DNA from 4 places in the Streptomyces griseoviridis genome. Region 4 is predicted to be linked to each of the others. Evidence: riboswitches for the same ligand, from Rfam matches in the RefSeq annotation. Region 4 holds a riboswitch; each other region holds the start of a gene.

Region 1 (2,190 bases), 760 kb from region 4:
AGGAGCACGGGGTTCATCAGCGCGGTCGGCTCGATCCGGCAGGCCTGCGCCTGCATGGCCTGCGCGCGTCCGATCTCGGCGCCCTCGCGGGTCACGAAGGAGTTGAGGGACATGTTCTGCGCCTTGAACGGCGCGACCTTGACGCCCTGGCGCACCAGCCAGCGGCAGATCCCGGCCGTCACGACGCTCTTGCCCGCGTCGGAGGTGGTGCCGGCGACGAGGAGTCCGCCGCCCCTCATGACCGGCGTCCGCTCGCCAGCAGCCGGCCGGCCGCGCAGACCCCGAGGGCGAGCAGGCCGACGCGTGCGGAGAGCCGTACCGCGCGGTCGATGTCGGGCACGGTGACCGCGCGTCCCGCGGCGCCGCCCAGGACCGGCCGGTGCTCGACGCGGCCCGCGTAGGAGAGGGTGCCGCCGAGGCGCACCCCGAGCGCTCCCGCGAACGCGGCTTCCACCGGGCCCGCGTTGGGCGACGGGTGCGCGCCCGCGTCGGCGCGCCAGGCCCGCAGGGCACCGCGCGGGTCGTCGCCCGCGACGGCGGCGAGGACGGCGGTGAGCCGGGCGCCCGGCCAGCCGGCGAGGTCGTCGAGGCGGGCGGAGGCCCAGCCGTAGCGGTGGTGCCTGGGCGACCGGTGGCCGACCATGGCGTCCAGGGTGTTGACGGCCCGGAACCCGAGCAGCCCGGGGACCCCGGCGACGGCGCCCCACACCAGCGCGCCGACGACCGCGTCCGAGGTGTTCTCGGCGACGGACTCGACGACGGCACGGGCGATCTGGTCGGCGTCCAGCGCCTGCGGGTCGCGGCCGCACAGATGCGGCAGCCGGGCCCGCGCGCCCGCCAGGTCCCCCGCCTCCAGGGCCCGTGCGACGGCGCGCGCCTCCCGGCCGAGGGAGGTGCCGCCGACGACGGCCCAGGTGGCGGCGGCGGTCAGGGCGACGGAGGCGGCGGGGGAGGAGCGGACGGCGCGGGCGGCGACGGCACCGAGGCCGACGGCGCCACCGGCGCACACGGCGGTGTGCAGGGCGCCCCACCCGCGGTGGTCACGCCACAGCACCCGCTCCACGGCGCCCGCGGCCCGTCCGAACACGGCGACCGGATGCCCGTGGCGGGGATCGCCGAGCAGTCGGTCGCCGAGGAGGCCGGCGGCGGCGCCGTACGCGAAGACGCGATCGGCACGCATCGGGTCAGTCGGTCACGGGGTCGGGCAGGGCCGGGACGCTCGGCTTCGGTCGGGTGCCGCGCATGGCGATATGTCCTCACTCAGGGTGTCCGCGCCCTGGTTCGACGAGACCGGCGGTGAGAGTTCCTGGCTCCCGGGGGTTCCTACCCCGGTGACAGTGGCGGGACCGCGCCGGATTCACACCGGCTTCCTCTCGTGCCGCCGTACTTGGCCTCGGCAGTCCACCACGCTGCACAACGGCAGTCAACTTGCTGTTGACCTGCGGTGAAGGAGTGTGCCGAGGCCCACACGCGAAGGGGTGCGGGACGGTGTTCCGTCCCGCACCCCTTCGCGTGTGGGCCCGACGCCCGGCGCGGTTCAGGCGACGATCAGGGAGATCCCGTACGCCACGGCCGCCGCGCAGGCGGCGAAGCAGGCGTACGCGCCGGTGACGGCCAGCGGCGCCGACCCGCCCTGCGCGGTGGCCCGTTCACGGCGGGACAGGCCCGCGATGCCGAGGGTGAACAGGGCCACGAGGGCCACGGTGACCACGAGGCTGACGCCGAAGACGGAGCCAAGGGACGCCCAGTCGATCTTCATGTCGGGGTTCCTCCGTTACCGGGTGGACGGGCTCAGACGGCGGCGGGACCGGCGGCCGGTTCCGTGCTCTGGGCGGTGGCGGGCGGGGCCGGGATGGTGGCGGTCAGGGTGTCGGGGACGGTGCCCGCCGGGGGCGGGATGACGGCGGCGATCGCCTGCGTCACCACGCCGGCCGGCTCGGCCTGGTCGGCCGCGACGACGTTGTGGTGGTCGATGACCTCGCGCCTGGACAGCTTCCAGATGGCCGCGCTCGAGGCGATCAGGAAGACGGCGACGGCCGCGGTGCCCCAGTCGCCCAGGTTGGTCACGGACTCGGCGAGCGCGCCCACCAGGGCGGCGGCCGGCAGGGTCAGGCCCCAGGCGACGAACATCCGGGTGGCGGTCGACCAGCGGACCACCCCGCCCTTGCGGCCCAGGCCCGCGCCCATCAC
Region 2 (2,190 bases), 4.5 Mb from region 4:
CCAGGAACTCCTCGATGTCGGAGTGCCAGGTCTCCAGGTAGACCGCGGCCGCGCCCTTGCGCCGGCCGCCCTGGTTGACGGCGGCCACCGAGGCGTCCAGCGTCTTCAGGAACGGCACGATGCCGTTGGAGTGCCCGTTGGTGCCGCGGATCAGCGAACCGCGGGAGCGGATGCGGGAGTAGGAGAGGCCGATGCCGCCGGCGTGCTTGGAGAGGCGGGCCACCTGGTGGTAGCGCCCGTAGATGGAGTCCAGCTCGTCCAGCGGCGAGTCCAGCAGGTAGCAGGACGACATCTGGGGGTGGCGGGTACCGGAGTTGAAGAGGGTGGGCGAGGACGGCAGGTAGTCCAGGCGGCTCATGAGCCCGTAGAGCGCCGAGACCTCGTCGACCGAGCGGGCGGTGTCGTCCTCGGCGAGGCCGGAGGCGACCCGCAGCAGGAAGTGCTGGGGCGTCTCGACGACCTTGCGGGTGATCGGGTGGCGCAGCAGGTAGCGGCTGTAGAGGGTGCGCAGGCCGAAGTAGCCGAAGCGGTCGTCGCCGCGCGGGTCGATCAGCGCGTCCAGGCGGGACGCGTGCACCCGGGCGAACTCCGCGGTGCGGTCGGCGATCAGGCCCTCGCGGTGGCCGACGGCGATGGACTCGGTGAAGGTCGTGACGCCCTGGGTGGCGGCCTCGACGGCGATGCTGATGGTCAGCAGCCGGGCGGCGAGCCGCGAGTAGGCGGGGTCCTCCGAGATGAGTCCGGCCGCCGCCTCGGTGGCCAGCTCGCGCAGCTCCGCCTCGTCGGCCCGCGCGGACCGGCCGCGCAGCGCGGAGGCGGCGACCCGGCCGGGGTCGGCGTCGGGGAGGTCGGCGGTCAGCTCGGTCAGGGTCCGCAGCAGCGCGGCACCGGGGCCGTCGTTCTCCACCGGGGTGACTGAAGCCGGGTCGACTGGCGCGATGGTCACGTGGGGGCTCTCCCTCGCTCGGCACGGGGGCCTCGAAGAGGGCAGGGGTCGGCCGCGGGCGCACACACGCCGCGTCCAACCGCCCATTCCGCGAGGCCCGGACGTCTCAGGGCACCCGGACCGGGAGGCCGGGCGCACTGTCGGCAGGTCCTCGGACTGGACGTGCGTACGGCACGCGGGTACGCGAATGTACGCAAGTACACCGTTGCGGGACAGTTCCGGATTCGCACCGGATTCCCCTGCGGCGACAGCGAGCATGAGCATACATCTAGTGCCGGGCTGCGGTAGCACCCCCAGATGTTGTGTCGTGCCGGTCTCGGAGCGTCAACTCGTAGGTGAGCACAGTGATCTGGCGGGGCCCCCGGAAGCCGCGCGTCCGGGGGTCGGATGTGCGGGCCGCCGGGTGTCTCGGGAACGCCCCGTGAAGGGCCCTGTGCGCTCGACGCGGGCCCGTCGGGACATCCGTCCGAGGGCGGCGGCGGGGGCTTCGCGGACGACGGCGAGGGTGCCGGTGCAGCGGCTCGCGGGTGACGGTTCCGGAGCGTGACAGCGGGCCGCCGTCCTCCCGGATCGGCGGCCCGCTGTCGGTGGTGCGCGGTGCTGGGGGTGTCTCAGTGGGTGGAACCCGCCGTCGCCGGGGGCAGTTCGACCTGGACGCCCGGGTCGCCGGCGTCCGCCGTGTAGTCCTGCGGGCGGGTCTCGTCGACGCCCTCGGGGGCCTTCAGGGCCCGCAGGACGAAGGTGGCGACCACCACGACCAAGGCGTTGAGGGCGAACGCGGTCATGCCGATGTAACCGATCTCACCGATGCCGGGGATCTCGTCGGAGGAGCCGCCGAAGTGCTTCTGGGTCGGCGACGCCACCCCGTACGCGGCGACCGTGCCGTAGACCATGCCGACCGCCCACCCGGCGAGCAGCGCCCAGCGGTGGCACCAGCGGGTGAAGAGGCCGCCGACCAGGGCCGGGAAGGTCTGAAGGATCCAGATCCCGCCCAGGAGCTGGAAGTTGATGGCGACCGTCTTGTCCATGGTGAGGACGAACACCAGCGCGCCCACCTTCACCAGCAGCGAGACCAGCTTGGAGACCCGGGTCTCCTGCTCGGGCGTGGCGTCCGGCTTGATGAAGTCCTTGTAGATGTTGCGGGTGAAGAGGTTCGCCGCCGCGATCGACATGATGGCCGCGGGCACCAGCGCCCCGATCCCGATCGCCGCGAAGGCCACGCCCGCGAACCAGTCGGGGAACAT
Region 3 (2,190 bases), 7.0 Mb from region 4:
GCGAGGACGGGCAGGGCGTCGCCGAGCCGGTCGAAGTAGGACGCCACCAGCAGCTTCGGCCGGTCGGTGAGGCAACCGAGGTCGCGGTAGGCGCGGCCGGCGGCGTTCAGCTCGGCCGGGGTGCGGTCCTGGACCAGGGCGGGCTCGTCGACCTGCACCCACTCGGCGCCGGCCGCGCGCAGGTCGGCGAGGACCTGCGCGTACACCGGCAGCAGCCGGTCGAGCAGGGTGAGCGGCTCGAAGTCGGCGGCCACCCCGGGCGCCGGCTTGGCCAGCAGCAGATAGGTGACCGGGCCGACCAGCACCGGACGGGCCGTCAGGCCCAGCGCGAGCGCCTCCCGCAACTCCGCCACCTGCTTGGCCGAGTCGGCGACGAACTCGGTCTCCGGGCCCAACTCGGGCACCAGGTAGTGGTAGTTGGTGTCGAACCACTTCGTCATCTCCAGCGGCGCGACCTCCTGGGTGCCGCGCGCCATCGCGAAGTAGCCGGCCAGCGGATCTGCGGCGACGGCCTCCCGGTGCCGTTCGGGGATCGCGCCGACCATGACGGTGGTGTCCAGGACGTGGTCGTAGTACGAGAAGTCACCCGTGGGGACCTCGTCGATGCCCGCCTCGGCGAGCTGGTGCCAGTTGGTACGGCGCAGATCGGCGGCGGTGGCCCGGAGGGCGTCGGCGTCGACGCGGCCCTTCCAGTAGCCCTCGATCGCCTTCTTGAGTTCCCGGTCCTGTCCCTGGCGGGGGTAGCCGTACACGGTGGCCCGTGCTGCCGCGGCTGCGGGCTTGGTGGTCACGGAGATCTCCTTCGCGAGATGAATCCCTGAGATCCCGGCGACGGGACGCGGACGCGAAGGGTGGCTCACCGGACGGCTCCGACCTCGCGCGGCACAGCGCTGTCGTCCGTTCGGTATGCGCGCCGACCCGCCCACGAGGTCACCGGAATGTCCGCGCGCGAGTCGTCACGCACGGGCAGTGGCAGGTCTTCGGACTCACGGGCACGCCCTCTCGAAGGAGGACACCTACTGGCCGTCGCTTCCCAGACCCGGGCGGGCCCAGTGCGTATGACGGCGGTCGTTCCCGCTCACCGCTGCGGGGCAGTCCCGGATTCCCACCGGGTTCCCTCTTGCGACGCATCCCGCCTGGCGGACGGGGCGAACCAGCTGCGTGGACCAGCCTAGACGCCCGGTCCCCGGCGCGGTGCGCGCCGTCCACGATACGGATGGTGAGGTGACCCACGCGGCCCGGGGGAGTGAAGGGCGACGGGAGCGGGAAGCACCGTGCGCGCGTCCCGTGCCCGCGTGCACGCCGGTGTCCGGGCACGCCGGTTTCCGGGCCCGCCGTCCCGCCTCGACGCCCGGCACCCGCGTCGACCGACTCAAGCGCGACGGCGTCGGAGCCGGCGCCCGATCCGCAAGGCGGCCACGGCCCTCACGGCCGACGCGTCGCCCGTACGGCCGGTGTCCCCGCCCTCACGGCAGTGGTCTGGCACCTCACGCCGCCCCACCCTCACGGCAGTGGTCCCGCGCCTCACGCCGCGCCACCCTCACCGAGAACGCTCCGACGCTCCGACGCCGTGACGATCCCGTACGTGACCAGCCCGTACAGCAGATGCGGTACGACGTCCGACGTCCAGTCCTTCGCCGACCAGGTCCTCGGGTCGCTCACCCCGAGGCGTGCCATCGGCAGGTCGGTGGCGGCCATGGCCAGCACGCCGGTCGCCAGACCGCCAAGCCACCACGGCATCCGCGCGCCCGCCCGGCGCAGCACGGAGACGGCCATCCCCGTGCCGCAGCCGACGGCGATGCCAGAGAGGGCGCCGAGACCGGAGAGCCGGTTGTCGAGGTTGCCCTCCGGGTCCGGCACGGGGTATCCGATGTCCCTGGCGATCTGCTCCACGACCTGCGCCGGCGCGTCGCTGGAGGGTCTTCCCCGCCAGGCCATGTCGGCGTAGGTCACCGCGTTCAGTACGGTCGTGCCGGCCGCGCCGGCCATGCCACCACGCACGATGCTCTGGATCATGCCGGGCCGAGTGCCCATCCGGCCGGTTCCGAATCAGCGGGGCCAAGACCGCCGTCGCCTACCGCATGGCCACCAGCACGACGCTGCTGAGCACGCTGGTGATCACGAAGTACGGGGCGTTGAGGACGCCGTAGTAGAGCGGGCGCGGGAAGTTCGGGTTGATGGCGATCTGGA
Region 4 (2,190 bases):
ACGCGTTCGGCGAGTTCCCCGAAGAGGAGGCCGAAGCCGGTCCACAGGGTGAGCTGGATGGCGAGCGCGGCCAGCCGGAAGCGCCACAGGACGGCCGCCGGGAAGTCGGCGGGCACCTCGTTGATGACCGGCAGCAGCGCGAACGCCAGGCCGGTCACGACGGCGAACGCGGCCACCGCGGCGACCGTGGCCCACCAGTTCCCGAGCCTGGGGGCGAGCCGTCTGCCGAGCAGGGTCGCGGCGACGGCGAGGAGCACGCTGAGCACCATCATCAGGAAGTACAGGGTGGTCCGCTTGCCGATGGTGTCGCCGTCGCCGACGGCGGGCGGGTTGGCCGGGTACTTCAGGAACGGCACGACGTAGACGGCGAGCAGGGCGCAGCCGGAGAGCAGCAGCGCGGTGGCGCGGGGCGAGAAGCGGCCGACCCGGCCGAGGGCGAAGCAGTAGGCGAGCGCGGCGATGCCGCCGAAGGCGATGCCGTAGAGCAGGACGCCGGTGGCGAGTCCCGCGGTGGACTGGAGGGAGCGGGAGACGAGTTCGACCTCGTGCTCGTGGCTGTGCGCGTGGGACTCCTCGAAGCCGATCGCCTTGTCGACGGAGGGCTCACCGAGGAGGTAGGCGGCGACCAGGGCGAGCAGTCCGGCGCCGAGGCCGGCCAGCATGCCGCGGACGAGGAGGTTTCTCACTGTTGCGGAGTTCATGGGTGTGCGGCGTCCCTCGGGTCAGTGGCAGGGGAAGCCGAGCAGGTGGCGGGCGTCGTGGACCCACTCGTGGACGTCCTCGCCGGAGACGACCGAGGTGGCGCCCTGTTCGGCGCCGACGAAGTACAGCAGGACCAGCATGAGGATGCCGAAGAAGACCGCCCAGGGTGCTATCGCCTTCAGCGGCAGCGGGGCGGGGGCCACGGGTGTGGTGGTCGGCGGAGCGACGGTCTGCGCCATGGCAGGACCTCCTCTGGGAGTTCGCGTCCCAACTCGGTGGTGCACTGGACGACGGCTACGGGTCTGACTCACGGCCCGCCCGGGGGCGGGCCGTTCACAGTGGCGCGACCGTGCCGGTTTTGCACCGGCTTCCGTTCTGCCGTCGACGATTTCGGTGTGACGGTACCTCGTGACGCGAGCATGGCCAAGACCGCGCCCCCGTCGGTGACGGCGGGGTCAGTCCAGCTGGATCAGGAGGTCGCCGCCCTCGACCTGCTGGATCGGGTTGATGGCGAGGCGGGTGACCCGGCCCGCCCTGGGCGCGGTGATGGAGGCCTCCATCTTCATCGCCTCGATGGTGGCGACGGTCGCCCCGGCCGCCACCTCGTCGCCCTCGGCGACCGCGAGGGTGACCACACCGGCGAACGGGGCCGCCACCTGGCGTTCGTCACCGCGGTCGGCCTTCTCGGTGGCGGGCACGTCGGAGGCGACCGCGCGGTCGCGGACCTGGATCGGGCGGAGCTGGCCGTTGAGCGCGGACATCACGGTGCGCATCCCGCGCTCGTCGGCCTCGCCGACCGCCTCCAGCTCGATCAGCAGCCGGACGCCGGGCTCCAGGTCGACGGCGTACTCCTGGCCGGGGCGCAGCCCGTAGAAGAAGTCCTTGCTGGCCAGGACGCTGGTGTCGCCGTAGCTCTGGCGGTGGGTGTCGAAGTCGCGGGTGGGGCCGGGGAACAGCAGCCGGTTGAGGGTGGCGCGCGGGGTCTTCTCCAGTCCCTCGCGGTCCTCGTCGGTCAGCTCCTGGACGGGCTTGGCGGCGGCGCGGCCCTCCAGGGCGCGGCTGCGGAAGGGTTCGGGCCAGCCGCCCGGCGGGGTGCCGAGGTCGCCGCGGAGGAAGCCGATGACGGAGTCGGGGATGTCGTACCTGCCGGGGGCGGCCTCGAAGTCGGCGGGTGCCACCCCGGCGCCGACCAGGTGCAGGGCGAGGTCGCCGACGACCTTGGAGGACGGGGTGACCTTGACGAGCCTGCCGAGCATCCGGTCGGCGGCCTCGTACATGGCCTCGATGTCCTCGAAGCGGTCGCCGAGGCCGAGCGCGACGGCCTGGGTGCGCAGGTTGGAGAGCTGCCCGCCGGGGATCTCGTGGTGGTAGACGCGGCCGGTCGGGGAGGCGAGTCCGGCCTCGAAGGGGGCGTAGATGCGGCGGACGCTCTCCCAGTACGGTTCCAGGTCGCCGACGGCCTGGAGGTCGAGCCCGGTGGGCCGCTCC

The links. Region 4 has a riboswitch for cobalamin ahead of DDJ31_RS05370 (CbtB domain-containing protein). Riboswitches for the same ligand answer to the same signal wherever they lie in the genome.
Region 1: another riboswitch for cobalamin. It lies ahead of DDJ31_RS08820 (cobalamin biosynthesis protein); the one in region 4 lies ahead of DDJ31_RS05370 (CbtB domain-containing protein).
Region 2: another riboswitch for cobalamin. It lies ahead of DDJ31_RS25585 (ribonucleoside-diphosphate reductase subunit alpha); the one in region 4 lies ahead of DDJ31_RS05370 (CbtB domain-containing protein).
Region 3: another riboswitch for cobalamin. It lies ahead of metE (5-methyltetrahydropteroyltriglutamate--homocysteine S-methyltransferase); the one in region 4 lies ahead of DDJ31_RS05370 (CbtB domain-containing protein).

Annotation. Positions count from the first base shown of each region.
Region 1 covers NZ_CP029078.1:2,199,025-2,201,214, reverse strand. The annotation lists gene DDJ31_RS08825 (cobyric acid synthase) at 1-239, opposite strand, end outside; gene DDJ31_RS08820 (cobalamin biosynthesis protein) at 236-1,180, opposite strand; cobalamin riboswitch at 1,282-1,421, opposite strand; gene DDJ31_RS08815 (hypothetical protein) at 1,538-1,759, opposite strand; gene DDJ31_RS08810 (inorganic phosphate transporter) at 1,792-2,190, opposite strand, start outside.
Region 2 covers NZ_CP029078.1:5,891,479-5,893,668, forward strand. The annotation lists gene DDJ31_RS25585 (ribonucleoside-diphosphate reductase subunit alpha) at 1-946, opposite strand, end outside; cobalamin riboswitch at 1,072-1,210, opposite strand; gene mctP (monocarboxylate uptake permease MctP) at 1,558-2,190, opposite strand, start outside.
Region 3 covers NZ_CP029078.1:8,452,298-8,454,487, forward strand. The annotation lists gene metE (5-methyltetrahydropteroyltriglutamate--homocysteine S-methyltransferase) at 1-791, opposite strand, end outside; cobalamin riboswitch at 955-1,174, opposite strand; gene DDJ31_RS36455 (hypothetical protein) at 1,525-2,016, opposite strand; gene DDJ31_RS36460 (DUF1761 domain-containing protein) at 2,075-2,190, opposite strand, start outside.
Region 4 covers NZ_CP029078.1:1,436,320-1,438,509, forward strand. The annotation lists gene DDJ31_RS05365 (CbtA family protein) at 1-701, opposite strand, end outside; gene DDJ31_RS05370 (CbtB domain-containing protein) at 723-941, opposite strand; cobalamin riboswitch at 978-1,100, opposite strand; gene DDJ31_RS05375 (pyruvate carboxylase) at 1,158-2,190, opposite strand, start outside.